Regions from separate parts of the Haloechinothrix salitolerans genome, predicted to be linked through region 2. Evidence: riboswitches for the same ligand, from Rfam matches in the RefSeq annotation. Region 2 holds a riboswitch; the other holds the start of a gene.
What was found. Region 2 has a riboswitch for glycine ahead of gcvT (glycine cleavage system aminomethyltransferase GcvT). Riboswitches for the same ligand answer to the same signal wherever they lie in the genome.

Region 1: another riboswitch for glycine. It lies ahead of gcvP (aminomethyl-transferring glycine dehydrogenase); the one in region 2 lies ahead of gcvT (glycine cleavage system aminomethyltransferase GcvT).

The regions. Positions count from the first base shown of each region.
Region 1 is NZ_JBHSXX010000001.1:3,339,320-3,351,962, reverse strand. It holds gene ACFQGD_RS15930 (3-methyladenine DNA glycosylase) at 1-394, shown strand, start outside; gene ACFQGD_RS15925 (hypothetical protein) at 699-1,937, shown strand; gene ACFQGD_RS15920 (MFS transporter) at 2,013-3,317, shown strand; gene ACFQGD_RS15915 (Rpn family recombination-promoting nuclease/putative transposase) at 3,322-4,221, opposite strand; gene gcvP (aminomethyl-transferring glycine dehydrogenase) at 4,530-7,442, opposite strand; glycine riboswitch at 7,499-7,611, opposite strand; glycine riboswitch at 7,615-7,726, opposite strand; gene ACFQGD_RS15905 (MerR family transcriptional regulator) at 7,820-8,365, opposite strand; gene ACFQGD_RS15900 (bifunctional nuclease family protein) at 8,630-9,103, opposite strand; gene ftsR (transcriptional regulator FtsR) at 9,287-10,036, opposite strand; gene garA (glycogen accumulation regulator GarA) at 10,132-10,593, opposite strand; gene ACFQGD_RS15885 (CDP-alcohol phosphatidyltransferase family protein) at 10,713-11,315, opposite strand; gene ACFQGD_RS15880 (alpha/beta fold hydrolase) at 11,600-12,421, shown strand; gene cobA (uroporphyrinogen-III C-methyltransferase) at 12,584-12,643, opposite strand, start outside.
Region 2 is NZ_JBHSXX010000001.1:598,312-615,049, forward strand. It holds gene ACFQGD_RS02895 (putative immunity protein) at 1-165, opposite strand, end outside; gene ACFQGD_RS02900 (lipase maturation factor family protein) at 231-1,664, opposite strand; gene ACFQGD_RS02905 (MFS transporter) at 1,747-3,027, opposite strand; gene ACFQGD_RS02910 (hypothetical protein) at 3,283-3,903, opposite strand; gene ACFQGD_RS02915 (heavy-metal-associated domain-containing protein) at 4,121-4,333, shown strand; gene ACFQGD_RS02920 (heavy metal translocating P-type ATPase) at 4,347-6,611, shown strand; glycine riboswitch at 6,706-6,799, shown strand; gene gcvT (glycine cleavage system aminomethyltransferase GcvT) at 6,991-8,088, shown strand; gene gcvH (glycine cleavage system protein GcvH) at 8,117-8,488, shown strand; gene glyA (serine hydroxymethyltransferase) at 8,495-9,763, shown strand; gene ACFQGD_RS02940 (L-serine ammonia-lyase) at 9,842-11,233, shown strand; gene ACFQGD_RS02945 (SDR family oxidoreductase) at 11,245-12,006, shown strand; RNA gene ffs (signal recognition particle sRNA small type) at 12,042-12,136, shown strand; gene ACFQGD_RS02955 (DNA polymerase III subunit gamma and tau) at 12,199-14,331, shown strand; gene ACFQGD_RS02960 (YbaB/EbfC family nucleoid-associated protein) at 14,664-15,023, shown strand; gene recR (recombination mediator RecR) at 15,025-15,621, shown strand; gene ACFQGD_RS02970 (ABC transporter substrate-binding protein) at 15,788-16,738, shown strand, end outside.

The sequences.
Region 1 (12,643 bases), 2.7 Mb from region 2:
GTGCGGCCACTACGACGCCTTCCGGTTCTTCACCGAGCCAGCTACGCCGCGTAACACGCTGTCACCCACCCGTGCGACGCAGCGGGACTACGAGCAGCCTGGTTGCCTGCACGCGAACATGGACCTCTACAAGTGGGCGTACAAGCTCTATCCGTACGTGCCCGCCGAGTTGGTCGCCGACTGTTTCGAGCTGGCCGCCGAGATAAGGGAGATGGACATGCGGGCCAGCCCTTACGACCTCACCGACTACGGCTACCAGGCGATTCGCATCGAAACCGCGGCCGGAAGGGCCGAGTACGCCCGCGCCCAAGGGGCCTTCGCGCGGCGTGCGGCTCCGCTGCGCACACGACTCATCGATGTCTGCGACATCCTGCTCGCCAACGCGACGTTGTGACCTCTCTCGCATCGGGCGTCGAATGGACTAATATCACGGTCCGATTCCGGAGTGTCGTCACGATTGGTCGCCCCACGTGCCCCGTTGGGGTGATATGGTTCATGGCCGACAAAGCGACGGCATCGATTCGATCTCGAAAGGATATCGACGCATGGGGCGACACAGCAGGCCCGAACCGCCCCCGAGCCAGCGCAGCCCCGAACCTCCCCCTCGCCAGTCGGCCCCGCGGGGACGCAGACGACGCGCGGCCGACGACGAGCACCCCAGCGGCCCACTCCCCCAGGTATCCGGCTACCACGAACCGGTGGCCTTCCCCGACGACCTGAGTAGTCTCGACGCACCCACCCGGAGAAACCCGTCCGGCGAGGACCTCAGTGGCCTGACGGGCGGGCAGGAAGAGTCCGGTTACTTCGGTGGTGCCGGGTTCTTCAGTGATTTCGGTGGCTACACCGAGCTGGAAGTCCCCACTACGAAGACGACGTCCGACGACTTGGATGCCCCGACCACCAAGACGTCCGGCGACGAGGAGCTGGAAGCCCCCACTACGAAAACGTCGTTCGGCCTCACGCGCCGCCGTCGCCGCGAGCCCGAACCAGACGTGCCCGAGGACCTCGACGCCCCCACCCGCAAGCACTCGCCCGGTCCGAAACGACGTCGCGCGGAGCCTACCGAGGACGAGCTCCGGCGGAAACGACGCCGTTCGGCGGAGAAGGCAGGGCGACGCGCCGCGACGGAGGAGCCCGCACCGGAGCGTGATACGGACTCCGCGCTGGACGAGAGCGCCGCCCCACGCGCCGCGTCGTCCCGCTCGGTGTCGTCGGAGCGGCCTGACACCCACACGGGTTCGGCGACACGGTCCCGAACCCGGCCGGGACCCGGACCATGGTCGAAGCGTTCCGGGTCAACCCGTGCGGAACCCAACTCCCGCACGGAATCTCCCGTCGAGACCGACGCCACGTCCTCACGCTCGGCCGCGGAGCCGAGCGAGACCGGCTACCACCGCGCTGTCGGCTCGTCCCGGCGCGGGATCGCCAAGTGGCCCATCGCTGTCGCGGCCGTGCTCGCGTTGCTCGCGCTCGGCGGTTTGGGGGCGGTCTGGGCGAACAAGTCGCTCAACGCGCAAGCCGAAGCCGAGGCGAACAGCTGCACCGAGGGCAACCGCACCTTGCGGGTGACCACGACGCCGACCATCGAGGACGACGTCGTCAGTGCCGCGAAGAACTGGAACGGCGAGAAGCCCCCGGTGTACTCGCACTGCGTCACCGTCAAAGTCACCGCGAAGCCATCGGACAAGGTGCTACCGACGCTGCGCGAGACCGGCTCCGACGCGGTGCCCGCCGTGTGGATCACGCCATCGGCCAAGTGGGCCGAGAAGTTGGCGAAGACGAACCCGGAGCGGGTGTCAAGCACGGCGAAGCCGCTGAAGAACGCCAAAGGCACGTATTACACCTACGTCGTCGTGGGCGGCGAGGGCGTCGACGAGATCCAGCAGCGCGCAGCGCAGCAGTTCCGTGACTACGTGCGGGAGGTCGTGGCGCGGTAACCCGTGCGGTGAGCCACCCCACCCGGCGCACCGGCACGCCGCCGTCGGCATCCGGTGACGAGGGATGATGCGTGGGTGACCACCCGCGCGCCCGCAGCCCCGCCGCGACGGCACGTCCGCCGTCGCGCACTCGCGCTGCTGCTGATTGGCACGACCGTCGTGCACACGACGATGTTCCTCGCGAAGCCGATCGTGTCGTACCGCGTGCTGGCGCTCGGCGGCGACGAGTTCGACGTCGGCGTGGTCGCGGCGGCCAGCGCGTTGCTGCCGATCTTCCTCGCCATCCCGATGGGACGGTTCTCCGACCGGGGGCGGGCGCCGGTGTTGCTGGTGTCCGGCGGGGTCGTGCTGATCGCGGGACCGTTCGGGCTCGCGAACGTCGAGTCGATCCTCGGCGTCGGGCTGGTCAACGCGGCCTACGGCTTCGGGCTGCTCGCGCTGATGGTCGCCGGGCAGGCGGTGGTCGTGGCGCTGTCCGGGCCGGGCGAGCACGACCGCAACTTCGGCTGGTTCACGGCGTCGGCGTCATTGGGGCAGATGCTCGGGCCGCTGCTGGGAGGTTGGGTGATGGGGGCGTCGAGCGGCCCGCTGCTGGCCGACACGACGGCGGCGTTCCTCACCGGCGGCGGCGTCGCGGTCGGCGCACTGCTCGCATATGGACTTGTCGTGGTCGTGCTGCGGGGCAGCGCGGCGTTCGGGCCAAGCGTGCCGGAGACGTCGAGTTCTCGCGCCGCCGGGAGCCGCAGCGCCCCGGCCACCAGCGCCACCCCAGATATCCCCTCAAACCGCCACGACGCGGACAGCGCGGGACGTGGCTCCGCACTAGGGCTGCTGCGGAACCGGCAGCTCGCCGTGGCGGTGTTCGTCAGCTTCGCGTTCATCTCCGGCGTCGACCTGCTGATCGCCTACCTGCCGGTGTACGGCGAGCACGCCGGGCTCTCCCCCAGCCTGGTCGGCACCATGCTGGCGATCAGGGCGGGGCTGTCGTTCGTCACCCGGCTGTTCCTCGACGCGCTCGTGCGCTTCGCGGGACGTCTGGTGGTGATCGTCGTCAGCGCCGCCGTGGCGACGGCGACGATGCTGACCATCGTCGCCAGTTCGGGACCGTTCATGCTCGGTGTCCTGATGGTGCTGCTCGGCCTGACGCTGGGACTCGGCCAGCCGTTGACGATGACGTGGGTGGTCGAACAGGCCCCGCGGCGGCTGCGCGCGACGGCGTTGGCGCTGCGGATCACCGGCAACCGTGTCGCGCAGACGACCGCGCCCGCGCTGGCGGGCGGGTTCTCCAGCATCATCGGCGTGGCTGGCCCGTTCGTGCTCGCCGCCCTGTTACTCGGCGCGGCGGGCGCGAGCGTCGTGCCGTTTCTCCGGAACCGCTGAGCTGTCAGGCGAACAGGTCGTCGGCCGACGTCACGGTCACGGCCTGGCGCACCCACGTTTCGAGCTGGGCAAGGTCGGTGCACTGCGTGATCCGCGCGCGAGCGGCCTCAGACACGGTGATGCCACGTGCCCCAAGCACCGTCAGCACTGACTCGGCCTTCGCCGCGACTGCACCCTCGGTGCGCCCCTCAGTCCGTCCTTCGGAGCGGAGCACCTCTGCGGTGGTCACGTAAGCCTCCTCTGCCTCCGGTCCCAACTGTGCGAACAGATCGTGCAACTCGCCCGTGGGCGCCTCACCCACGCTCTCAATGTACGTCAACAGTGCCACGAAATCCTCGATGCCACCGGAATTGTGCAGAATCTCCCGCAGATCGTCGATCCATTTTCGCAGCTCATCAGCTATCCGGGGGTTGCCAGCCGCGATCTTGAGCAACAGCAGCGTCATCCGAGCTTGCGGAGTCAACGGCCGAGCCCGCAACGCCTGCTCATCGACGCGCGCCAGGTCATCGAGCAGGAACCGAAATCGCGGCAGATACTGCCGCGCGGCGTCGGCGGTGGCTCGATCGAGATCGAGCAGGTCGAGCACGTCCGTCGGGCAGCTCCACGCCCGGTGGTTGTGGTGCACGACCAGCGGGATCACCGCAGGTAGGCGCGTCGCGTTCGGCTGCTCTGACAGGTAGCGATCCCAGATCCGCATGATGTAGCGCAGCATCCGAAACGCCATCAGCGGATCTTCGCCGCTCTGATGCTCGACGAGCACGTACACGAACGCGTCGCGGCAATCCACGGGGGCGGTAAATAGCAGGTCAGAATGTCGCCAGCGCAGCGTGGCGTCTACGAAGCTTCCGGAGAGCGCCTTCAGCCGGTCCAGGTCCAGCCGACTGGTCAGGGCATCCGGCAGCACCGCGCGCACTGCGATGCCGCGTTCGCAGGCTCACCAAGAACCCGGCGGAACACAGCATCGTGCGGACTCGGCTGGTTCGACATGTCGGCGACCGTACAAGCGGGCACCGACAGTCTTCGCCCGATCACGCGGGGAGATGCGCCGAAGGCTCGCCACCCTGCCGATATGACCATCGATACTCCGCAAAACGGACACGGATGTGGGCATATCGGCAGGGACGACGTCACGGCACCTGCAGGCCCGATGCAGCGAAAGCGTCATTCGCCGCGTTCCACGCAGCGAAGGCGGCATCCGGCAGCACCGCGCCCTCAGCTCTCGAAGGCCTCCGGAGCCGGGCAGGAACAGACCAGGTTGCGGTCGCCGCCTGCCTGGTCGATGCGGCCCACCGGTGGCCAGATCTTGCTGCCCGGGTCCCCCGCGGGGAACACGCCGATCTCGCGGCTGTACGGCCGGTCCCATTCCCCCGCGATGGACGACGCGGTGTGCGGGGCGTGGCGCAGCGGGCTGTCCTCCAACGGCCACTCGCCCGAGGCCACCCGGTCGCTCTCCCGCTTGATCGCGATCATCGCCTCGCAGAAGCGGTCCAGCTCGGCGAGGCTCTCGCTCTCGGTCGGCTCCACCATCAGCGTGCCAGCGACCGGGAACGACATCGTCGGCGCGTGCAGGCCGTAGTCGGCGAGGCGCTTGGCGACGTCGTCCACCGTCACGCCGGTCGCCTTGGTCATCGGCCGCAGGTCGAGGATGCACTCGTGCGCGACAAGACCGTCCGCGCCCGCGTATAGCACCGGGAAGTGCTCGTCGAGCCTGCGAGCGACGTAGTTCGCCGCCGCGACAGCGGTCAGCGTCGCGTCCCGCAGCCCGTCGGCGCCCATCATCCGCACATACGCCCACGAGATCGGCAGGATCGACGCGCTGCCCCACGGCGCCGCGCTGATCGGCCCGACACCGGTCTCCGGGCCCGCAGTCGGCTGTAACGGGTGGTTCGGCAGGAACGGTGCCAGGTGCCCGCGCACGCCGATCGGGCCGACGCCGGGACCACCGCCACCGTGCGGGATACAGAACGTCTTGTGCAGATTCAGGTGCGAGACGTCGGAACCGAACTTGCCGTAGCGCGCCAGCCCGATCAGCGCGTTGAGGTTCGCTCCGTCGACGTAGACCTGCCCGCCGTTGTCGTGGATGATCCCGCACACCTCCCGCACGGTGTCCTCATAGACGCCGTGCGTGGACGGGTACGTGATCATGATCGCGGCGAGGTCGTCCGCGTGCTTCTCAGCGACCTCACGCAGGTGCGCCAAGTCGATGTTGCCCTGGTCGTCACACTTCACGACGACGACGCGCATCCCGGCCATCACGGCGCTGGCGGCGTTGGTGCCGTGGGCGCTCGACGGGATCAGGCAGACGTCGCGCTCTGCCTCGCCCCGGTTGCGGTGGTACGCCCGGATCGCCAGCAGCCCGGCGAACTCACCCTGACTGCCCGCGTTGGGCTGCAACGACACGGCGTCGTAGCCGGTGATCTCGGCCAGCCACCGCTCTAGGTCGCCGATGATCCGCAGCATCCCGGCCGCGTCCTCGACCGGCGCGAACGGGTGCAGGTCCGCGAACGCGGGCCACGTGATCGGCTCCATCTCGGCCGCCGCGTTGAGCTTCATGGTGCAGGACCCGAGCGGGATCATGCTTCGGTCCAGCGCGACGTCCTTGTCCGCCAGCGTGCGTAGGTAGCGCAGCAGCGACGTCTCGGAGTGGTGGCTGTGGAACACGGGATGGGTCAGGTAGTCGCTGGTACGGCCCAGCGACTCGGGGATCGCGTCGGCGGTCTCCGCGTCCAGGGCGTCCACATCGGACACCGATAGCCCGAACGCCTTCCACACCAGCGAGATGTGCTCACGGGTGGTGGTCTCGTCGCAGGTGATACCGACCCGGTCGTCGTCCACCTGGAGCAGGTTCACGCCGAGCCCGCGGGCCTGCTCGACGACGGCCGCCGCCCTGCCTGGCACCGACGCGCGCACAGTGTCGAAGAAGGCCTCGTGCTCGACCCCGACACCGCCCTGGCGCAGCCCAGCCGCGAGCACGGTCGCCATCCGGTGCGCCCGCTGCGCGATCGCGCGCAGGCCCTCTGGCCCGTGGTAGACGGCGTAGGTCGCGGCGATCACCGCGAGCAACACCTGCGCGGTGCAGATGTTCGACGTCGCCTTCTCCCGTCGGATGTGCTGCTCCCGGGTCTGCAACGCCAGCCGGTACGCCTGCTTGCCCTCGGAGTCGACGCTGACGCCGACCAGACGGCCGGGCAACTGCCGCTCAAGGCCCTCGCGCACCGCGAGGTACCCGGCGTGTGGGCCACCGAAGCCGATCGGCACGCCGAAGCGCTGCGCCGAGCCGACGACGACGTCCGCGCCGATCTCACCGGGCGGACGCACCAGCGTCAGCGCGAGCGGGTCGGCGGCGACCGCGACGGACCCACCGAGCTCCTTGGCCTCGGCGATCAACGCCTCCTGGTCGCGCAGCACACCGGACGCACCAGGGTAGGACAGCAACACGCCGAAGAAGTCGCCCTCGATCCCAGCGGCGGCGATCCCGTTCGACAAGTCCGCGACGACGATCTCGATGCCGAGCGGCTCGGCGCGAGTCTCGATCACCGAGATCGTCTGCGGCAGCGTGTCGGCGTCCACGACGAACCGCGACGACGTGTTCTTGCGCGCTGCCCTGCGGATCAACGTCATCGCCTCCGCGGCGGCGGTCGACTCGTCCAGCATCGACGCGTTCGCCACGGGCATGCCGGTCAGGTCCGCGATCAGGGTCTGGAAGTTCAGCAGCGCTTCCAGCCTGCCCTGCGAAATCTCCGGCTGGTACGGCGTATACGCGGTGTACCAGGCGGGGTTCTCCAACACGGCGCGGCGGATCACCGGCGGGGTGACGGTGCCGTGATAGCCAAGCCCGATCAAGTGGGTCATTGGTCGGTTCTGTGCGGCCAGCTCGCGCAACTCGGCGAGCGCCTGCGCCTCGGTGGCTGGCGCGGGGAGCCCGAGCGTGTGCCCGGTGTCCCCGGCGTCCCGGATCGACTCGGGTACGGCCTTGTCGGCCAGCGTCTCCAGCGAGTCGACGCCGATGGCCTCGAGCATCCGCCGCAACTGGTCGTCATCGGGGCCGATGTGCCGTCGCGTGAACGGGATGCCCTGCTCCAGCTCGGCGAGCGGGCGACGGTTCGTGGGCTGACGAGGTGTCATACACGTGCCTCCGGTCATCGGGTTCCGGCCACGGACACCGCGTCCGCGGCCCTCCCCCTCTGTCCGTGCCCGAGTCCGGGCGCCTGAGAGCTTCACCCGCCGCACGCGGCGAGCTTGCACCTTCGGCGGGGCCCGATGGCGTCATCGCCGTGGGCCCGCTTTCCAGAGGCAGCTCACCCGAGCGGTCCTGGGTGCCTGAGAGGTTCCGGGGAGGATTTGCTCCTTCGGCGCCGGTCATAGCGCACTTTTCGTGCGATCCGACCAGACTCTCCCGCTCGGGTTCAGCTTCTGCGTAATCAAGTCTACCGGGTGAGGCCAGCCCCTGGCGGAACCCGTGAGTTGAAACGCATGTCGTAGCGGCGCGCCACGCCGTGTATCTATCCGGTGCGCCGGGCCTTGCGGCGCTCGGTCAGCTCGTCCGGCACGGTCGGCGCGATCTCACCGCCATCGGCGCGTTCGGCCGGGAACTCGTGAATGGAACCGGTGATCTCCTGCATGGCACCACTGACGGCGATCCCGAACACGCCCTGCCCACCCTGCAGTAAATCGACGATCTCCTCGGGAGACGTGCACTCGTAGACCGTGGTGCCGTCGGAGAACAGCGTGACAGAGGCGAGATCACGCACACCGCGCTTGCGCAGGTGCGCCACCGCGGTGCGGATGTTCTGCAGCGACACGCCCGCGTCGAGCAGCCGTTTGACGATCTTGAGGACGAGGAGGTCTTTGAAGGAGTACAACCGTTGGGACCCGGAGCCATGCGCGGTGCGGATGCTCGGCTCGACGAGTTGGGTGCGCGCCCAGTAGTCCAGCTGCCGGTAGCTGATGCCCGCGATCTGGCACGCGGCCGCACCGCGGTAGCCGACGAGGTCGTCCGGCACCGTCGCGTCGGGAAACAGTTCGCCCTGCTCGCCCGTGACCCGCATGGGACTCTCCTCGACCACGCATACCTCCCGCAGCTGCCGTGTAGTCGACACGTCATCGCGGATCACGCTGAATCACATCGACGCGATTCGCCACGACTACCACTGACGGTATGCCTGTCCGACATGCCGGTCAACGCGACTCGCGGTAGACCTCAAGTCGTTGTTGAGACTTACCTCGCAGGACACGGCCTAACCTGGCCCTTGTCACCAGCGGGTCCTCCGGTGTAGTGAATACTCCGCCCGGGTGATCCCGGCCCAGCGCCGCTAGGTGTCGGCGCCCCGGAAGTCCTCCGGCGAAACCGAGTCCAGGAACTCCCGGAACTTCTCGACCTCGTCCTCCTGCTCGTCCGGGATGATCAACCCCGCCTCGTCGAGCACGGACTCCTCGGCGTGAATCGGCACCCCGGCACGCAGCGCGAGCGCCACCGAGTCGCTCGGCCTCGCGGAGACCTTGATGCCGCCGTCGAAGACCAACTCGGCGAAGAAGGTGCCTTCCTTGAGGTCGGTGATCACGACCTGCTCCAACTCCCTGCCCAGCGCTCCGATGACCTCCTTCAGGAGGTCGTGAGTCAACGGTCGTGCGGGACGCACACCCTGCTGCTCCAGTGCGATGGCGGTCGCCTCGACCGAGCCGATCCAGATGGGGAGGTACCGCTCGCCTTCGGTTTCCCGCAGCAACAAGATCGGTGTGTTCGCGGGCAGTTCGACCCGCACACCGACGACGCGCATCTCGTTCATCGGGCCTCGCCTCCCTCTCTTGTGCGCGGGTTCAGCACCATCATCAACCTTCCCGCATCGACACTGTCGACGCTACCCGTCATCCGGGCCGCGTGCCCAGCGCTGGGCCATCTACACAGCGTAGGCGTGATCGCCAAGGACCTGAAGCCCCAGCGACCACCCGGTGCGTCGCTAACCCAAACGTCAGCGTCCTGTGACAGCACGGATACCCGCCTTGACCAGCAACGTATGCAACGTGACCGATAGTGCGGCCAATTCCCGCACCATCTCGTCCGCCCGCTCACGCGCCTCGGTGTCACGATGCCGCGAAACCGGGGTCACGATTTGTTCAAGGAGCCCCACTTCGCGGTCCGCCGAAGCACGAAACGCCCGCAGGTGGCGCGGTTCGATCCCGAAATCGGTCATGGCACGCACCGTTTTCGCCACCAGGACCGCATCGGGATCATAGAACCCGGCAGCGCCGGGTTTGATCAGGCCGTACTGCTCCAGCTCACTGAGCATGGCCTTGTCGATCCCCGCCTCAGCGAGTAATTCGTCTTCGGTCAGGCGGATCTCGGCACCGTCGGCGAAATCCGCCGCCGTCGGCAACCCCGCTCCGTTGCCGTCGGCGCCGTTGACGGAGACCAGCTTCCGAGGAAGCTTCGGCGTCGGCATCGACGGCTCCAGCCCCCGATCAGCGGCATCGAGCTGGTCCTTGATCACCTTCAGCGGAAGGTAGTGATCTCGCTGCGCGAGCAACACGAACCGAAGTCGTTCGACGTCGGCCGCGGTGAACTGCCGGTAGCCCGACGCGGTCCGCGCGGGCTGAACGAGACCCTCCGATTCCAGGAATCTGATCTTGGAGATCGTGACATCGGGGAACTCGGGGCGCAGCTGTGTGAGGACCGCCCCGATACTGAGCCCGTTCCGCTGAGGCCTGCCCGCAGCCGTCACCGTGCCGTCCTCCTCGTCGGGGCCATCATGATCGCCGTGGCACCTCCAGCAGGACCAGTCGCCGTCAGCCAGCCATCAACTCCGTCGCGGAACCGTCACTGACCGGCTTGTCCTTGCTTCGCACCGGTGAGGAACACCAGCCGGAACTTGCCGATCTGCACCTCATCACCCCCGGCGAGCACCGCCTGGTCAACCGGCTCGCGATTGACGTATGTGCCGTTCAGACTGCCGACGTCGATGACGACGAACTCCCCGCCCTCACGCCGAAACTCCGCGTGCCGCCGCGACACGGTCACGTCGTCGAGGAAGATGTCGCTGTCCGGGTGCCGCCCAGCGCTGGTGGTGTTGCGGTCCAGCAGGAAGCGCGAACCGGCGTTGGGGCCACGCTTGACGACCAGGAGCGCCGAACCAGCCGGCAGCGCCTCGACTCCCGCGACAGAAGCATCCTGTGACTGCGCGTCCGACGCCTGGGGCTCATCGAGGAAGTCGGCCCGGAACACGGAGGTCCGCTCCGGAGCCTCTTCTGGGGGAACGCCGGGCCCGTCGTTCGTGCTCACCTGGACTCTCCTTACGCACTGCTCAATGTGGGACTCGCGATCGTGTGGTTGCCAACGTACCGTGCCCGTCCGCTCGCGTCCCCCCTGACTCCCCAAAACCCGCCGGGAACGTGGCGGTCTTAGGCACCAGTGCCCTTGGCCGGTTCCGCCCCGCTGACCCCCGCCGCTCGCGCTCCCCGGATAGCCAGCACTGTTTGCACTGCGTACAGCACTCCCGACCAGACGTAGAGCGCTCCGCCCCAGATCATGAACGCGTAGGCGAGGGGGCGGACGATCTCGACCACCCACGGGTCGGCGAACGCGCCCTGGACCAGCAACAACAGCGGGAAGGCATACATCAGCACGAACGTCGCGCCCTTACCGATGTAGGTGACCTCGGGGTAGCTGAACCGGTAACGCCGCAACGCGAGCACACACAGCACGAGCAACAGTTCCCGCGCCACCAACGCGGCGATCACCCACGGCGGCAAGATGTCGCGCAGCAGGAACGCGATCAACAACGCCAGGATGTAGAGCCGGTCGGCCGCGGGATCGAGCAGCTGTCCCAGCTTGCTCATCTGGTCCAGCCAGCGGGCGAGCTTGCCGTCGAGCCAGTCGCTGACACCCGCGAAGACCAGCACCGCGATCGCGAGGCCGTCCTCCCTCGGACCGAGCAACAGCCACAGGAACACCGGCACCAGCGCCAGCCGCAGCAGCGACAGCAGGTTCGGCAGCGTCACCAGCCGCTGCGGCGCAGGCGGCGCGTCGCCATCGGCGTGTCCCGCGCGTTCCCGAGTGCTCACCAGACCACCATAGGCGACATGCGGGATGAGGCTGGCCTGATCGCGCTGCGAAGCTGATCACGGCCCGGGACCACTGCGCTTACCATGGTGGCACCCGGTTGGGGGACGCCCCGCGCCGGTGTGGCGACCGATGAGGAGGTCATGCGGTGAGGAAAGCGGCATCGGGGCCTGGTGCCCCCCACGACGGATCGACACCGGTCACTCCCCCGCTCGCGCTCGCCCCGCTGGAACTGGCGGGCGCGTTCACCTGGGACGGCTTCCGGCTCGAGTACACCGAGTACGGCAAGGGCGAGAAGGTCGTCGTGCTCACCCACGGCTTGCTGATGACCCGCAGGCTGCACCGAGACCTCGCGCGCAGGCTCGCGCGAGAGGGCTTCCGCGTGATCACGCTCGACCTGCTCGGCCACGGCGGCTCCGACCGCCCGACGGAGTCATGGCGGTACTCCATGACCGACAGCGCGCAGCAGGTCATCGCGCTGCTGGACCACCTCGGCATCGACAAGGCCGTCGTCGGAGGGACTTCGCTGGGCGCGAACGTCTCGCTTGAGGTCGCGGTGGCCGCGCCAGAACGGCTCGCCGGTCTGCTCGTGGAGATGCCAGTACTGGACAACGCGGTGTTCGCCGGCCTGCTTGCCTTCCCACCGCTGATGTTCGCCGGACGATTCACGCCGCTGCCGGTGCGTGTCGTCGCCCGGCTGGCGGCCATGGTGCCGCACGGCAACCTGTGGGTCGACGTCGTCACCGACACGTTGCGGCAGGAGCCCGCGTCGATGGCCGCCGTGCTGCATGGGTTGCTGTTCGGCAGGATCGCCCCGCCCCGGCGACTGCGCCAGCGGATCGAGACCCCGACGCTGGTGATCGGGCACGCGCGGGACCCGATTCACCCGTTCGGTGACGCCGACACGCTCGCCGCCGACCTGCCCGACGCGCGATTCGTCAAGGCGAGCAGCCCGGTGGAGCTGCGGTTCCGGCCGGAGCGCATCACCGAGTTGATCGTGACGTTCCTGCGGGAGCGCTTCGACGCCGAGGATGCCGCGGTGGCCTGAGGTACAGCTCACCGCGCGTTCAATGAGGCGACCGCGTACGGCGAGGTGTCTTTCGCGCAAACCGATACGATCGTATCGCGCACGATGCAGCCGTATCGGTTTCCACGCAAGAGGGCCTGCCCCGAGACCCGTGTCCGACACTCACAACGCCGTGTCCGACGTTCAGCCGAGTTCGGCGTAGAGACCCGCGACGGGGCCGATCACGATCACAGCGGGCGGGCG
Region 2 (16,738 bases):
CTCGCTGACCGTGATCTTGCCCTGTGCCCATGCGCGGGCGGCTTCGACGGCGTCCCGTGTCCGGTAGTCCTGCGGACGGTGCCGCTCGAACGTCGGGAGCACGCGTGCCGCGCAGTCGGCGGCCCAGCCCGCCAGCGCCCTGTGGTCGGGTTCGTCGAGCGTCATGGTTCTCCCTGCGGCTGGCGTGATCCTCAAGGGTGCCGAGGATGACCGGCGCTGGCTACCCCTGTTCACCGCACCGGCTTAGCGCTGCCGTCCGCGCTGAGGCGGCACGGCGTCACCACGGTGCCGATCGGCTCGCGCACCCACCAGGCGCCGGTTTCCTTCCGTTCCGCGCGGGTGGTGTAGCGGTAGTGGAACAGCCGTGCCCGCACCACCTCGGGCGGTTCGTCCGGAAACGGGTTATGGCGCACCAGCTTCAGCGTCGTTCGATCACCGGTGAGTAGTTTGCCGACCAGCGCGGGCAGCCAGCCGGAGCCGTAGCGCGGCGACAGCGAGGCGAACCACAGCAGCCAGTCCAGTCGCAGGTGATAGGGCGCTACCTGCGGGGGACGTCGATAGGGATCGCCCGGCTTGCCCTTGAACTCGTACTCGCGCCACTCCGGGTCGTCGGTGTCCGCCGCACCCTCGATGATCACCTCGGTGCGGCGCCGCGTGACCGAGCCGAACGCGCCGTAGGTGTTGACCAGGTGGTACTTGTTGAAGCTGAAGTTCATCAGCTGCGTGCCGCCGAGTAGATTGCGCACCGGCCAGTAGCTGAGCACCACGGTCAGCAGGGTCACGCCGATCACGACGCCGTTGAACCACATCGGCGGCGCGGCGAGGTCGTCCGGCGCGGACCAGATCAGCGAACCGTCCACAGCGGACACCGCGATGGTGATCGTGACGACGTTCAGCCAGGCGAAGTTGCCGGACGCCACCAGCCAGCATTGCGTCACGATGATGATCGCGGCGGCGACCGTGGCGGCGGGCTGCGGTGCGAACAGCACGAATGGCACCACGAGCTGCGTAGCGTGGTTGGCCGCGACCTCGATCCGGTGCAATGGTTTCGGCAGTTGGTGGAAGTACCAGCTCAGCGGTCCAGGCATCGGCTGGGTCTCGTGGTGGTAGTACAGGCAGGTCAGGTCACGCCAGCACGGGTCCCCGCGCATCTTGATCATCCCGGCGCCGAACTCGACGCGGAAGAGCAGCCACAGCAACAGCCACAGCGTCAGTACCGGGGGTTCGACGGACGCCGGGCCGAGGAAGATCGCCAGGAAGCCGGTCTCAAGCAGCAGCGACTCCCAGCCGAACGAGTACCAGATCTGCCCGACGTTGACGATCGACAGGTAGAGCACCCACGGCACCGCCCACAGCAGCATGTAGCCCCACACCGGCAGCAGGTCCGCGATGCCGAGCAACAGCGCCGAGGACACGACGACTCCGAGCCACGCCACCGCCGCGAAGAACCGGTCCGAGTAGTGCCAGTGGAAGATGCTCGGTGCCTGACGGAAGCCACGTGCGGCGAGGAAACGCGGGATCGGGGTCAGGCCGCGTTCGCCGAGCAGCGCGCGAAACTGGTTGACCGCGACCAGGAACGCCACCAGGTACAGGGCAGCCAGCAAGCGCTGGAACACCAGGCGTGATGTCCAGTACGTCGGGTCCGCGAACCAATCCCAGCTCACCTCCCCGATTTTCGCGCGCCAGGAGACGTCGTGCAGCAGCGAAACGGCAAACAGGCGACGCCGTTCAGTGTTCTATGGGAGGTTACGGCGCGGTGTGTGTCGCTACCGGGCGTTGCCGCAAGACCGCGCGCAGGTCGACGCCGATCGGCCGGGCGAGCAACAGCACGGCGAGAACCGTGCAGGCGATCGTCAGGATGCCGCCGCCGAGCAACGACCAGCGCGCGCCGAACAGTTCAGCCACCCAGCCGATCACCGGCGCCCCAGCCGGGGTACCGCCCATCAGGATCATCACGTACAGCGACAACACCCGCCCGCGCATGTGGGCTGGCACGGTGGTCTGGATGTAACCGTTGGCCGCGGTCAGTGTGGTCATGGACAGCACGCCGATCGGCACGAGCGAGACGGCGAACAGCGCGTAGTTCGGCATCAACCCGGCGGCCACCTCCAGTACACCGAACGCGATCGCGCCGCCGACGACCAGCCGCTGCCTCGGTGTCGTCCGACGTGCCGCGAGCAGCGCGCCGGACAAGCTGCCGATAGCCAGGATCGAGCCGAGCATGCCGTAGGCGTGTGGGCCCTTGTCGTAGATCGCGGTGGCCATCAGGGCCATCGTCATCTGGAAGTTCAGTCCGAACGTGCCGATCCCGAACATCACAAGCAGCACGAGCATGAGATCCGGTCGGCCGCGCACGTAGCGCACGCCCTCGGCGAGTCGTGCGAACGCACCCGCGCCGTTCACTGTCGACGTCGCCGCAGGGGCCGGCTTGCTCAGCAGCATCAAGGCCACCACCGGCGCGCCGAACGAGACGGCGTTGAGTAGGAACACCGGGCCGGTGCCGATGGTGCCGATCAGCACGCCGGCGACGCCGGGGCCGATGAGGCGGGCGGCGTTGAACGACGCGCTGTTGAGCGCGACGGCGTTGGCGAGTTCGCCGTTGTCGACCAACTCGCCGACGAACGCCTGGCGCGCCGGGTTGTCCAGGGCGGTGCCGACGCCGAGCAGGAACGCCAGGACGTAGACGTGCCAGATCTGTGCCGTTCCAGTGACGACGAGAAGGCCGAGGGTGAGGCCGGTGGCGCCCATGAAGCTGTTGGTCGCCAGCAGCAGCGTCCGCTTCGGGAGCCGATCGGCCAGCAGGCCGCCAAACGGGGTGACCAGCAGGAAAGGGAGGAACTGGAGCCCCGTGGTGATGCCGACGGCTTCGGCGCCGCCGCCGAGGACGACGAGCACCAGCCAGTCCTGCGCGACCCGCTGCATCCAGGTGCCGATGTTGGAGATCACCATGCCGAACCAGAACAGTCGGTAGTCGCGGTGGCGCAGTGACCGGAACATGGACTTCGATGACGGGGCTTTGCGCAGCAGCGGAAACTCTCCTTCACGGCTCGGTCCGGCGGTGAATCGGAACGGCTGGCGGCGCGGGTAAGCAGGCCTGCCGGTAGTTAGTTTAGCTCATTAGCGTTGCTAATTAAAGCGAGAGAGGTGTGATTTAGGCACACCCGTACCAGTTCGCATCGCCATGCCGACGCGCCGCGGGAAGATCATGCGCCGCCTGCTGCTCGACCAGCCCTTCCGGCTAGCGGCGAGTACCGCACTACATGCGAAGCTACTCGCCATGACTCAGTTGTCGGAGTCGGTCGTGCCGCGTCGTCGCAGGTAGATGCCCAGCCATCCGGCGAGCCCGAGTGCCGCGACGCCGCCGATGGCCCACAGCCAGGCGGTCTCGGTGTCGGCGTCAGCCTGGGTGCCGGTCGCCTCTTCGTGGGTTACCTTTTCGGTGCCGCCGCTGCCCGCGGGTGGTCGACCCTCGCCGATGACGGCGGGCACCGTCTCTGGTAGGTCGCGAGTGCCCCCGCACAGCGACGCGGTCAGCCCCTTCTTGCCGAACTGGGTAAACACCAGGAACGGGCCTTCGCCGTCGATCTCTAGGCCGCAGCTTGCGCCTGAGCGGGCGGTGCGCACCTGTGTCATCGTGCCTACCTGACCCTTGTAGACCTCCGAGACGGCGAACGTCAACGTGACCGGGTCGGTGCTGGAGACGGTCCCGCCTTGGTCTGGTTCTCGCCGGTCGAGCAGGGTGCCCGCGAAGATCACGTCGGCGCTGTCGGCGAACTCCGCGTCCGTCATCGGTGCGCACGTGCACGCCAGTGCTGGTGCCGCGCCCAGCGTCGTGACCAGCTGCAGTAATCCCGCGAGCGCGGTCGTCGCCAGAACCGCGCCTATCGTCCTCGTTCGTATCACCGAATCCTCCCCATGGTCCCGCCCCCGATTCGCTGCCTTGTTGTTTACCTGACGGCGATGAGGCGCGCGAGGTTGCACCCCTACAGTCGCGACGTGCGGCCGCGATGCGCGTGACGTCTCCCCCGGGTTGAACTCATACCCCCAAGGGGTATATGGTCCTGGTTTAGTAGATACCCGTGAGGGGTATATTCGAACCAGGCGACACAGGAGGACTGTCATGGCTACCGCGACCTACACCGTTTCCGGCATGACTTGCGGCCACTGCGCGCAGTCGGTGACCGAGGAGGTCAGCGAGGTTCTCGGCGTCACGGACGTCGCCGTGGACCTGCCGACCGGCGCGGTTACCGTCACCAGCGAGGCGCCCGTGTCGGAGGACCAGATCCGTGCCGCCGTGACCGAGGCGGGCTACGAGCTGGTCAGTCAGGAGTGACCCGGTGAGCACCATGCGACAGGAACCGGCGACGGCCGATGTCGAACTCGCCATCCAGGGCATGACCTGCGCGTCGTGCGCGAACCGGATCGAGCGCAAGCTGAACAAGCTCGACGGCGTGCACGCCACGGTCAACTACGCCACGGAGACGGCTGCCGTCAGCTACCCGGCGGAACTCGACCCCACGGCACTGCTCGACACGGTCTCCGCGGCGGGGTACTCCGCGACGCTTCCGGAGCCGAAGCGTACCGCCGACGATGTCGACGGTGCGGAGGGCTGGCACGACGCCAAGGCCGATGGCGAGACGCGCGCCGCCCGCGACCGGTTGCTGATCTCGGCGGCGTTGTCAGTGCCGGTCATCCTGCTCGCGATGGTGCCCGCGCTCCAGTTCACCTACTGGCAGTGGATCTCGCTGACGCTGGCGAGTCCGGTCGTCGCGTGGGGCGGGTTCCCGTTCCACCGCGCGGCGGTGAAGAACCTGCGCCACGGCACCGCCACGATGGACACCCTCATCTCGATGGGCACCATCGCGGCCTACCTGTGGTCGCTGTACGCGCTGTTGTGGGGTGGTGCCGGCATGCCTGGCATGACCCACCCGTTCGAGTTCACCATCCAGCGGGGCGACGGCGCCGCGGCGATCTACCTCGAGGTCGCGGCGGGCGTGACGACGTTCATCCTGGCGGGGCGCTACTTCGAGGCTCGCGCCAAGCGGCGGGCCGGTGCGGCGTTGCGAGCGCTGCTTGAACTGGGCGCCAAGGACGTCTCGGTGCTCAGGGACGGCGTCGAGCAGCGGATTCCGGTGGACCAGCTCGCGGTCGGCGACCACTTCGTCATCCGGCCTGGCGAGAAGATCGCCACCGACGGCGTGGTGGTCGATGGCAGCTCCGCCATCGACGAGAGCATGCTGACGGGCGAGTCCGTGCCGGTCGAGGTCGTCGCGGGTAACACGGTCACCGGCGGCACGGTCAACGCGGCGGGCAGGCTCGTCGTCCGCGCGGAGCGGGTCGGTTCGGACACGCGGCTCGCGCAGATGGCGAAGCTGGTCGCGGACGCGCAGAGCGGCAAGGCAGCCGTCCAACGGTTGGCGGACCGGATCTCCGCGGTGTTCGTGCCGATCGTGATGCTGCTCGCGGCGGGCACGCTGGCGTACTGGCTGCTTTCCGGTGGCGGTGTGCAGGCGGCGTTCACCGCCGCCGTCGCGGTGCTGATCATCGCGTGCCCGTGCGCGCTCGGCTTGGCGACACCGACGGCGCTGCTGGTCGGCACCGGGCGTGGCGCGCAGTTCGGCATCCTGATCAAGGGGCCTGAGGTACTGGAGTCCACCCGCAAGGTGGACACCGTTGTGCTGGACAAGACCGGCACCGTGACCACCGGACGGATGGCGCTGGTCGACGTCCACGCTGCCGAGGATGTCGACGTCACCGACGTGTTGCGACTCGCGGGCGCGGTGGAGAACGCGTCCGAGCATCCGATCGCGCAGGCCATCGCGCGCGGCGCGCGGGACAAAGTCGGGGACCTCGGCACTGTTGAGGACTTCACCAACCTGGAAGGCCTCGGTGTGCAGGGCGTTGTTGACGGGCATGCGGTGCTTGTCGGGCGGCAGTCGCTGCTGGACGACTGGAGCCAGCCGCTGCCGGAGGAACTGCTCGCCGCCAAGCGCGCGGCCGAGGCCGAGGGGAGCACGGCGATCGCCGTCGCCTGGGACGGTCAGGCGCGCGGGTTGCTGGTCGTGGCGGACACCGTGAAGGACACCTCGGCCGAGGCGATCGGAATGCTACGGGGTCTCGGACTCACGCCGGTGCTGCTGACCGGGGACAACGAAGCCGTCGCACGGTCGGTGGCGGCGCAGGTTGGCATCGACGAGGTGATCGCCGAGGTGTTGCCGAAGGACAAGGCCGACGTCGTGAGCCGATTGCGGTCCGAGGGCAAGGTCGTGGCGATGGTCGGCGACGGCGTCAACGACGCGGTCGCGCTGGCTACGGCGGACCTCGGTCTCGCGATGGGTACCGGCACGGACGTCGCGATCGAGGCGGGCGACCTCACGCTGGTGCGTGGCGACCTGCGCGCGGCGGCGGACGCGATCCGGCTGTCACGGCGCACGCTCGGCACGATCAAGGGCAATCTGTTCTGGGCGTTCGCCTACAACGTCGCGACGTTGCCGGTGGCGGCGGCCGGGCTGCTCAACCCGATGCTCGCCGGTGCGGTGATGGCGTTCTCGTCGGTGTTCGTCGTGTCGAACTCGCTCCGGTTGCGCCGGTTCCGTGCCGCCGTGCGCTGAAAGCGGCCTTCACCACACCTCCGACGTCGGGGAGTAGACGTCTGAGGCCTCGGCGCGTACGTTGATCCCGACGACAACTCCATAACGGGCCGCATGAGCCGGAGCGGGAGAGTCCTCGTGTTCGCAGCGAGGCGCCGAAGGAGCAAGCTCCCCGCCAAACTCTCAGGTACCCATACCGCTTCAGGCCAGGCCACTCTGAAAAGCAGGCGCTCAAGCGCCTCACCCACGGTGCAAGCCGTCCGCGCATGAAGCGTGGCCGGTGAAGCTCTCAGGTTCATGACAGAGGGGGAGTTCCTATCCACTGACCGAGGAGCTCCCAGATGTCCGTTTCGTCACCACCGCATCATCCGGTACCGCGCGCTCCCGAGGAGTACCCGGCATGAGCACGCCGTCTCCGTTGCACGAGGTGCACGCCGCGCTCGGCGCGTCGTTCACCGACTTCGCTGGCTGGAACATGCCCGTCCGTTACAGCAGTGAGCTGGCCGAACACCGCGCGGTCCGCGAGGCCGCCGGCCTGTTCGACCTCTCGCACATGGGCGAGATCGAGATCACCGGGCCGGAGGCCGCGCAGGTCCTGGACTACGCGCTAATCGGTAAGCTCTCCGCCGTCAAGGTGGGCCGCGCCCGCTACAGCATGCTGTGCGACGCCGACGGCGGCGTGCTGGACGACCTGGTCACCTACCGGCTTGGTGAGGAGCGTTACCTCGTCGTCGCGAACGCCGCGAACGTGGGTGTCGTCGCATCCGCGCTGGTCGAACGAGCGGAGAAGTTCGAAGCGACCGTCACCGACCGCTCCACCGAGTACGCGCTGATCGCGGTGCAGGGCCCGAAGTCGGCGGCGATCGTGCGTGCCGTGAGCGACGCCGACCTGGAGTCGTTGCGCTACTACGCCAGCATGCCCGCGACGGTCGATGGCATCGACCTGCTGCTGGCCCGCACCGGCTACACCGGCGAGGACGGTTTCGAGCTGTACTGCGCCCCCGAGCAGGCGCAACAGGTGTGGCGGACGCTGGAGGCGGCCGGTGAGCCGCACGGTCTGCTGCCCGCGGGGCTTGCCTGCCGCGACACGCTCCGGCTGGAGGCAGGGATGCCGCTCTACGGGCACGAGCTGTCCGCACGGCTCACACCGTTCGACGCCGGGTTCGATCGGCTGGTGAAGTTCGAGAAGGAAGGCGACTTCGTCGGTCGCGCCGCGCTCGCCGAGCGCGCCAAGCAGCAGCCGAGCAGGGTGCTCGTTGGTCTGACCGGCACCGGACGTCGCGCGCCACGCGCCGGTTACGCTGTGCTCGGCCCGGACGGCACCACCGAGATCGGTGAGATCACCAGCGGCGCGCTGTCGCCAACGCTGGGTTATCCGATCGCGATGGCCTATGTTTCCGCCGAGTGCCGCGAGCCTGGCACGAGCCTGCACGTCGACGTGCGGGGCAAGGCACTGCCGGTCGAGGTGGTTGCCCTGCCCTTCTACCAGCGATCCTGACCCCTGCCGAAAGGAACGATTGCGAGCAATGGACATCCCAGAGCACCTCAAATACACCGAAGAGCACGAGTGGCTGGCGCTGGACGGCGACGTCGCCACCGTCGGCGTGACCGACTTCGCGCAGAGCTCGCTCGGTGACATCGTGTTCGTGGAGCTGCCGGACCAAGGCGATGAGATCAGCGCGGGTGAGCCGTGTGGCGAGCTGGAGTCGACCAAGTCGGTCAGTGAGCTGTACGCCCCGGCCACCGGTGAGGTCGTCGCGGTCAACGAGGACATCAGGGACACGCCTGAGCTGGTCAACAGCGACCCGTACGGCGATGGCTGGCTGTTCCGCGTGCGTGTCGGCGAGCTGCCGGAGCTACTCGACGCAGCCGATTACGCAGAGATCATTAAGGAGTGAGCTGGGTTGTCCACATTTGATGCCGACTTGTCCACAGTCGATCCGGAGGTCGCGGCAGCGGTCGATGCCGAGCTGCGTCGTCAGCAATCCACCCTTGAGATGATCGCTTCGGAGAACTTCGCGCCGGTCGGCGTGCTCGAGGCGCAGGGCTCGGTGCTGACGAACAAGTACGCCGAGGGCTACCCGGCCAAGCGCTACTACGGCGGCTGTGAGCACGTCGACGTCGTCGAGAACCTGGCTATCGAGCGGGTCAAGGCGCTGTTCGGGGCCGAGCACGCCAACGTGCAGCCGCACTCTGGCGCGCAGGCCAACGCCGCCGCTATGGCCGCGCTGCTTGAGCCGGGCGACACCATCATGGGCCTGAGCCTGGCGCACGGTGGACACCTGACCCATGGCATGAAGATCAACTTCTCCGGCAGGCTCTACAACGTTGTCGCCTACGAGGTCGACAAGGAGTCAGGCAAGATCGACATGGGCGAGGTGGAGCGCCTCGCCAAGGAGAACGAGCCCAAGCTGATTATCGCGGGCTGGTCGGCGTACCCGCGCCAGCTCGACTTCGCCGAGTTCCGCCGCATCGCCGACGAAGTCGGCGCGAAGCTGATGGTGGACATGGCGCACTTCGCCGGGCTGGTCGCCGCTGGCCTGCACCCGAACCCGGTGCCTTACGCCGACGTCGTCACCACCACGACGCACAAGACGCTGGGTGGCCCGCGCGGCGGTGTCATCCTGAGCCGCTCCGAGCTGGCGAAGAAGATCAACTCGACGGTCTTCCCCGGCCAACAGGGCGGGCCGCTTGAGCACGTCATCGCGGCCAAGGCGGTGGCGTTCAAGATCGCGGCGGGCGAGGAGTTCGCCGAGCGGCAGCAGCGGGTCATCGACGGCGCTCGCATCCTGGCCGACCGGCTCTCGCGGCGGGACTGCGCGGACAACGGCGTCAAGGTGCTGACCGGTGGCACCGACGTCCACCTGGTGCTGGTCGACCTGGTCAACTCCGAGCTGGACGGGCGGCAGGCCGAAGACCGGCTGCACGAGGTCGGCATCACCGTGAACCGCAACGCGGTGCCGAACGACCCGCGCCCGCCGATGGTCACGTCCGGCCTGCGGATCGGCACTCCGGCGCTGGCGACGCGCGGCTTCGACAACGCCGACTTCACCGAGGTCTCGGACATCATCGCAACCGCGCTGCGGCCAGAATTCGACGACTCGACGCGCGCCGAGCTGCGTACGAGGGTGGAACGGTTGGCAGCGAAGCACCCGCTCTACCCAGAGATGTAACCCACGGTGCTTCGCCGCCGATGTGCTGGTCACAAGGCGGCGAAGCACCACCGCTCGGCATGAGCGCAAGGAGGCGCCATGGCGATCAGCGTCTTCGACCTGTTCTCGATCGGCATCGGCCCGTCGAGCTCCCACACGGTCGGACCGATGCGGGCCGCACGGATGTTTGTCGATGACCTCGCGGCGGCAGGGACGCTGACCGCCACGGCGCGGGTCACGGCGCACCTGTACGGCTCGCTCGGGGCGACCGGCCACGGGCACGGCAGCGACAAGGCCGTGCTGCTTGGGTTGGAGGGCGAGACCCCGGAAGACGTCGACACCGACAACGTCGATCAGCGCGTCGCGGCCATCCGCGAGCAGCGCTCGTTACGGTTGCTCGGCGAGTATCCGATCCGGTTCGCCGACAACGATCTCGTGCTGCATCGGCGTGCGAAGGGGGACCCGCTGCCGGGTGGACGTCCCGCGCACCCGAACACCATGCGCTTCGCGGCGTTCGATGTCACCGGGGCGGAGTTGGCGGCACGGACGTATTGCTCCATCGGCGGCGGCTTCGTACTCGACGCGTCGGTACCCGATGGGCCCATCGCGGTGCGCGATGAGACGCCGTTGGAGTTCCCCTTCCGCACGGCCGCTGATCTGCTCGCGCACTGCGACGTCACCGGCCTGCCCATCAACGAGATCATGCGCCGCAACGAGCGCACATGGCGCACCGACGCCGAGATCGATAACGGCCTGGACGAGATCTGGCGCGTGATGCGGGACTGTGTCGCGCGCGGATGCCTGCGTGGCGGCGTGCTGCCCGGCGGTCTCAAGGTACCCAGGCGCGCGAAGGCGTGGCACGACAAGCTGGTCGCCGAGGGCGTCTCCGATGATCCGTTGACAGCGATGGACTGGGTGAACCTGTTCGCGCTCGCTGTCAACGAGGAGAACGCGTCCGGCGGGCGGATCGTCACCGCACCCACCAACGGCGCGGCGGGCATCATCCCCGCGGTGCTGCACTACTACGTGCGGTTCGTGCCAGGCGCGGACCAGGACGGTGTGCGGCGGTTCCTGCTGACCGCGGCTGCCATCGGCGTCATCCTCAAGGAGACCGGCTCGATCTCCGGCGCCGAGGTCGGCTGCCAGGGTGAGGTCGGTTCGGCGTGCGCGATGGCGGCGGGCGCGTTAGCCGAGGTGCGCGGCGGTAGCCCGGCGCACGTGGAAAACGCCGCCGAAATTGGTCTGGAGCACCACCTCGGCCTGACCTGCGATCCTGTGGGCGGGCTGGTGCAGATTCCCTGCATCGAACGCAACGCGATCGCGGCGACGAAGGCGATCAACGCGGCGCGGATGGCCCTGCGCGGCGACGGGGCGCACGTGGTGTCGCTGGACAAGGCGATCAAGACCATGCGCGACACCGGCGCCGACATGAAGACGAAGTACAAGGAGACGTCGCGGGGTGGGCTCGCGCTGAACGTGATCGAGTGCTGAGGGGGCGCGACATGGACACGGTGCTCGTGACGGGTGGGACCGGCAAGCTGGGCAAGCACGTCGTGTCGGCGCTCAAGGCTAACGGCGCGGCGACGCGCGCGATGACCCGCGACCGCTTCCCGCTTCGAGGCAGGGTGAGCGGCGATCTGTCGACCGGACGCGGCGTCATGGAGGCCGTCCGTGGCGTGGACACGATCGTCCATTGCGCGACGCATCCCCGGTTCAACAAGGTGGACGTCGAGGGCACGAAGTGGCTGCTCAAGGCCGCGCACGGCTTCGGCGTCAAGCACATCGTGTACGTCTCGATCGTCGGTATCGACGACCACCCGTTCCCCTACTACCAGGCGAAACGACGTACCGAACGGCTCATCGAGGAGTCCGGCATCCCGTACACCATCCTGCGGGCGACGCAGTTCCAGGAGCTGGTAGTCGCCGTGGCGCACGCGCTGACGAAGGGGCCGATCGTGCCGATCCCGAAGGACTTCCGCGTGCAGCCGGTCGACATCGACGCCGTCGCGGCGCGCCTCGCGGAGCTGGCGGCTGGTGAGCCCGCCGGACGCGTGCGCGACATCGGCGGCCCCCAGGCGGTCTCCCTGGCCTACGCCGTCGACGCATACGCCTCGGTCGTCGACCGGACGCGCAGGCAGGTCCAGATCCCGGTGCCCGGCAAGGTCGGCGCGGCCTTCCGCGCTGGTATGAACCTCCTCGGCGAGGACGGCGAGGAGGTCGGCGAGTCGTTCTCTCACCACTTGGTGTGGCGGGTGGAGACCTGATCCCACCCGGCATCGTGTCTGCTTGTACAGTGGGCAGCGGACCCCGTGCGGCGTCCATCCTGTGAACCTCCCCAGGGCCGGAAGGCAGCAAGGATAAGCAGGCTCTGACGGGTGCGCGGGGTCCCCTTATGTCTTCGTCCGGTCGCTGGCACCGGCAGCGCCAAGATCACCGGTTCCCGGTAGGCTCGCGTCGTGGCTCTCGCGCTGTACCGCAAGTACCGTCCGGCGACCTTCGCCGAGGTCGTCGGTCAGGACCATGTCACGGAACCGCTCCGGGCGGCGCTCGCCGCGGGTCGCATCAACCACGCTTACCTGTTCTCTGGGCCGCGTGGCTGTGGCAAGACGTCCAGCGCCCGCATCATGGCTCGCTCGCTCAACTGCGCCAACGGGCCAACACCGGACCCATGTGGCAAGTGCGACTCGTGCATCGCGCTCGCGCCGGAAGGCCCCGGCAGCGTGGACGTCGTCGAGTTGGACGCCGCCAGTCACGGTGGTGTCGACGACGCCCGTGAGCTGCGGGATCGGGCGTTCTACGCGCCCGCTGAGTCGCGCTATCGGGTGTTCATCATCGATGAGGCGCACATGGTCACGACGCAGGGCTTCAACGCCCTGCTCAAGATCGTGGAGGAGCCGCCGGAGCACCTGATCTTCCTGTTCGCGACGACCGAGCCGGACAAGGTGCTGCAGACGATCCGTTCGCGCACCCATCACTACCCCTTCCGGCTGATCCCGCCGAACGCGATGCGGGAGCTGCTTGAGCGCAACGTCGAGGCCGAGGGCGTTCCGGTGGAGCCGTCGGTATATCCGCTCGTCATCCGGGCGGGTGGTGGCTCCGCGCGCGACACGCAGTCGCTGCTCGACCAGCTGCTCGCCGGGGCCGGTGAGGACGGCGTCACCTACGACCGGGCGGTCGCGTTGCTCGGCGTCACCGACCGGGCGCTGATCAACGACATGGTGGACGCGCTCGCCGACGATGATGCGGCGGCGGTGTTCGGCACCGTGGAACGTCTTGCCGATGCCGGGCACGATCCACGCCGGTTCGCGTCCGACCTGCTCGATCGGTTGCGCGATCTGGTGCTGTTGCGGTCGGTGCCGGACGCGGGTTCCCGCGGACTGGTGAACGTGCCGGATGATGAACTGTCGAAGATGACCGCGCAGGCAGACCGTGTCGGCGCGGCGACGCTGACCCGCTACGCCGAGATCGTCCACAATGGACTACTGGAGATGCGTGGCGCGACGTCGCCCCGGCTATTGCTCGAGTTGCTGTGCGCACGGATGATGCTCCCCGCCGCCGCGCCGGACGCGCAGAGTGAGAGCGCGGTCCTGCAACGCATCGAGCGGTTGGAGCGCAGGGCCGCCGCGAGCGGAAGTGCCGGTGGGGTTTCCGACGCGTCGGAGCCCGAGCAGCCGCAGCGCGTGTTCCGCAGGCCGTCGCAGCAACCGGAGCAAGGTGGCCAGGAGTCACAGGTTCCGACGGACGGTCAGGCCGCGCAGTCATCGGCGGCGGACGCGACGTCGGCATCGGCGTCGCGGGCCGCGCCGCAACCGGGCACGGCCTCGGCGTCGCAACAGCCGTCGCAGGCCGCGCAGCACCAGTCCGCCCAGCCACCGCGGCCGGCACAGGCGCAGCAGCCAGCGCAGCCCCAGCAGCCTGCCCAACCTGCCCAGTCGAGCCCGCGAGCTGAGCCCGCACAGCCTGCTCAGCCCACGCCAGAGCCGCGGACCGAGGCACCCGCCCAGGCTGGCGGCATCGACGCCACCGGACTGCGTGGGGTGTGGCCGCAACTGCTCGCCACGATCCGCAACACCCCTGGCGGCCGGAGCATCGAGGCGATGTTGACCCAGGCTGGAGTGCGCAGTGTCGAGGGCAACCTGGTTGTCCTTACCCACAAGGCGGCACCGCTGGCGCGGCGGCTGTCCGACCCGACCAACGCGGAGAAGATCGCCGCGGGGCTGCGGGAGGTCCTCGGCGGGGACTGGCAGGTGCGCTGCGAACATGAGGGTGCGGCTGGCCAGCAGAGCACTCCGGCGGCGCGGCAGCAACAACCTCGTCAGCAGGCACAGCAACAAGCACCGGCACAGCAACAAGCACAGCGACCAAGTGGGCAGCCGCAGCAGGAGCGCCCGCAAGAGCGTCCACAGCAGCGGAAAGAACAGTCCGAACCGGACATCCCGCTGCCGCCGGAGCCAGCGGAGGACGAGGACATGTACACCGAGGAGCCCAGCTCGCTCGGTCCGCCGCCGGAGACACGCCATTCGGAAGACCCGAGCCGCGCCGCGCACCAGCTCCTGTCCGACCACCTCGGCGCTCGCCGCCTCGACTGACATCGCGTAGCACCAGAACCATCCGCGGCGAAGGACGTTTGTCCGTGTTGAGCGCGGTGAGGGCGTCGTTGGTCGTGCGCTCCGCGCGGAGTTGATCAACCTTACTCCTTGGCTGACCAATTTTTGTCCATTTTGCCCGGTTTTGCTGGTCGCTCAAGGAACAAAGAAGATCAACTGCTCGCGAGGGCAAGAAGTTGATCAGCCGTGTCGAGTCGGACGCCGCGCCGCGCCCAGGGCGCGCCGGGGGCGCACCGCGACGTCCCTGCCTGCCACCGGGTTAGGCTGGACACCAGCCGCGAAATCAGGTGACAACGAACGGATCGAGGGCCGAGATGGTGCAACCAGGGGGCGGCATGCCCGACATGCAGCAGATCCTGCAGCAGGCGCAGCAGATGCAGGAACAGCTGGCGACCGCGCAGCAGGAGCTGGCGAACACCGAGGTCAGCGGCTCCTCTGGCGGCGGCCTTGTTACCGCGACGGTGACTGGTGGCATGGAGTTGAAGGACGTCACCATCGATCCGTCCGTCGTCGATCCTGACGACACCGAGACGCTGTCCGACCTGGTCGTCGCGGCGGTGCGGGACGCGATGGCGTCCGCGCAACAGTTGTCCGAGGAGAAGTTCGGCCCGCTCGCCGGTGGCCTTGGCGGCGAGGGCGGACTGGGCGGCCTCGGCCTTCCCGGCGGGATGTGAGTTGTTCGAAGGCGTCGTTCAAGACCTCATCGACGAGCTGGGCAGGCTGCCCGGCGTCGGGCCAAAAAGCGCGCAGCGCATCGCGTTTCATCTGATCAGCTCGGAGCCGGCCGACATCAAGCGGCTGGTCGACGTCTTGGGCAAGGTCACAGAGGGCGTACGGTTCTGTGAGCTGTGCGGCAATGTCTCGGAGCAGCAGCAGTGCCGCATCTGCCGCGACACCCGACGCGACGGGGCCATGCTCTGCGTGGTCGAGGAACCTAAGGACGTCCTCGCGATCGAACGCACCCGCGAGTTCAAGGGCCGCTACCACGTGCTCGGCGGGGCGCTCGATCCGCTGTCCGGTGTCGGCCCCGACCAGCTGCGGATGCGGGAACTGCTGGCGCGTATCTCGTCGGACGAGGTTACCGAGGTGATCATCGCGACCGACCCGAACACCGAGGGCGAGGCGACCGCGACGTATTTGGTGCGAATGTTGCGCGACTTCCCTGGGCTGAACGTCACCCGGCTCGCGTCCGGGCTGCCGATGGGCGGTGACTTGGAGTTCGCGGACGAGCTGACGCTGGGTCGCGCGTTCTCCGGGCGCCGCGCGTTGTAGCCGAAGGGCGCGGGCGAGACAGTCCGGTTTGCGCTGAATGACGTCCGATGAATGCTTTAAGCCGCAACCCTGTGGCCAGATCGTGATCCCCTGAGCAACACCTGAGCGTTGCTCAGGTCTAGGGTGTGTCCCGACGCACAGACAAGGACACAACCCGAGGTGTGTGATGACCCAAACACGGATGGCTCGGTTGCTTCGGTCACGGGGGCAACAGCGCCCGTGGCAGGCGGCCGTGGCGGGTGCTGCGGCCCTCACGATGGTGCTCAGCGCGTGCCAGAGTGATGGCGGCCAAGGCGGCGGTGGCGACGGCGGTGAAGGTGGCGACATCATCATCGGTACCACCGATTCCGTCCCCACGCTTGATCCCGCGAAGTGCTACAGCTACTACTGCGGCACCATCATCGACAACATCGGCTCCACGCTGGTGAGCTACAAGCCAGGTGAGACGACGCCGAGCCCCGATCTCGCGGCCGAGGAGCCGGAGATCAGCGAGGACGGCCTGACCTACACCTTCACCTTGCGCGAGGGCGTCACTTTCCATGACGGCTCCGAGCTGACCAGTGAGGACGTCAAGTTCTCGCTGGAGCGCGCGTTGAACATCAACCACCCGGAGGGCGCGGCCTTCCTGCTGGAGGGGATCGACTCAGTCGAGGCGCCCGACCCGCTGACGGTAGAGATCACGCTGAAGGAACCGGACATCACATTCGGGTCCAAGCTGGCCTACAACGTCGCGACCATCCTGCCATCGGACGGCGAGTACACCGCGCCGGACGAGAAGCTGCCGGACGACTCGACCGATGACACCTACGAGAAGTACGTCAACGAGAACCTGGTCTCGACCGGCCCGTACACGCTTGAGGACAACCGGCAAGGTGAGTCGATCGAGCTCGCCGCGTTCGGCGACTACTTCGGCGACGCGCCGAAGAACAGCCGCGTTCTGGTCAGTTTCTTCGACAAGAGCGCGCAGATGGTGACCGCGCTCAAGTCGGGCGAGATCGACGTCGCTTTCCGTGACCTGACACCGGAGCAGCGCACGTCGCTGGAGAACGACGACAGCATCAACACCATCCAGGGTGAGGGTGCCTCGATCCGGTACATGGTGTTCAACACGAGGCTG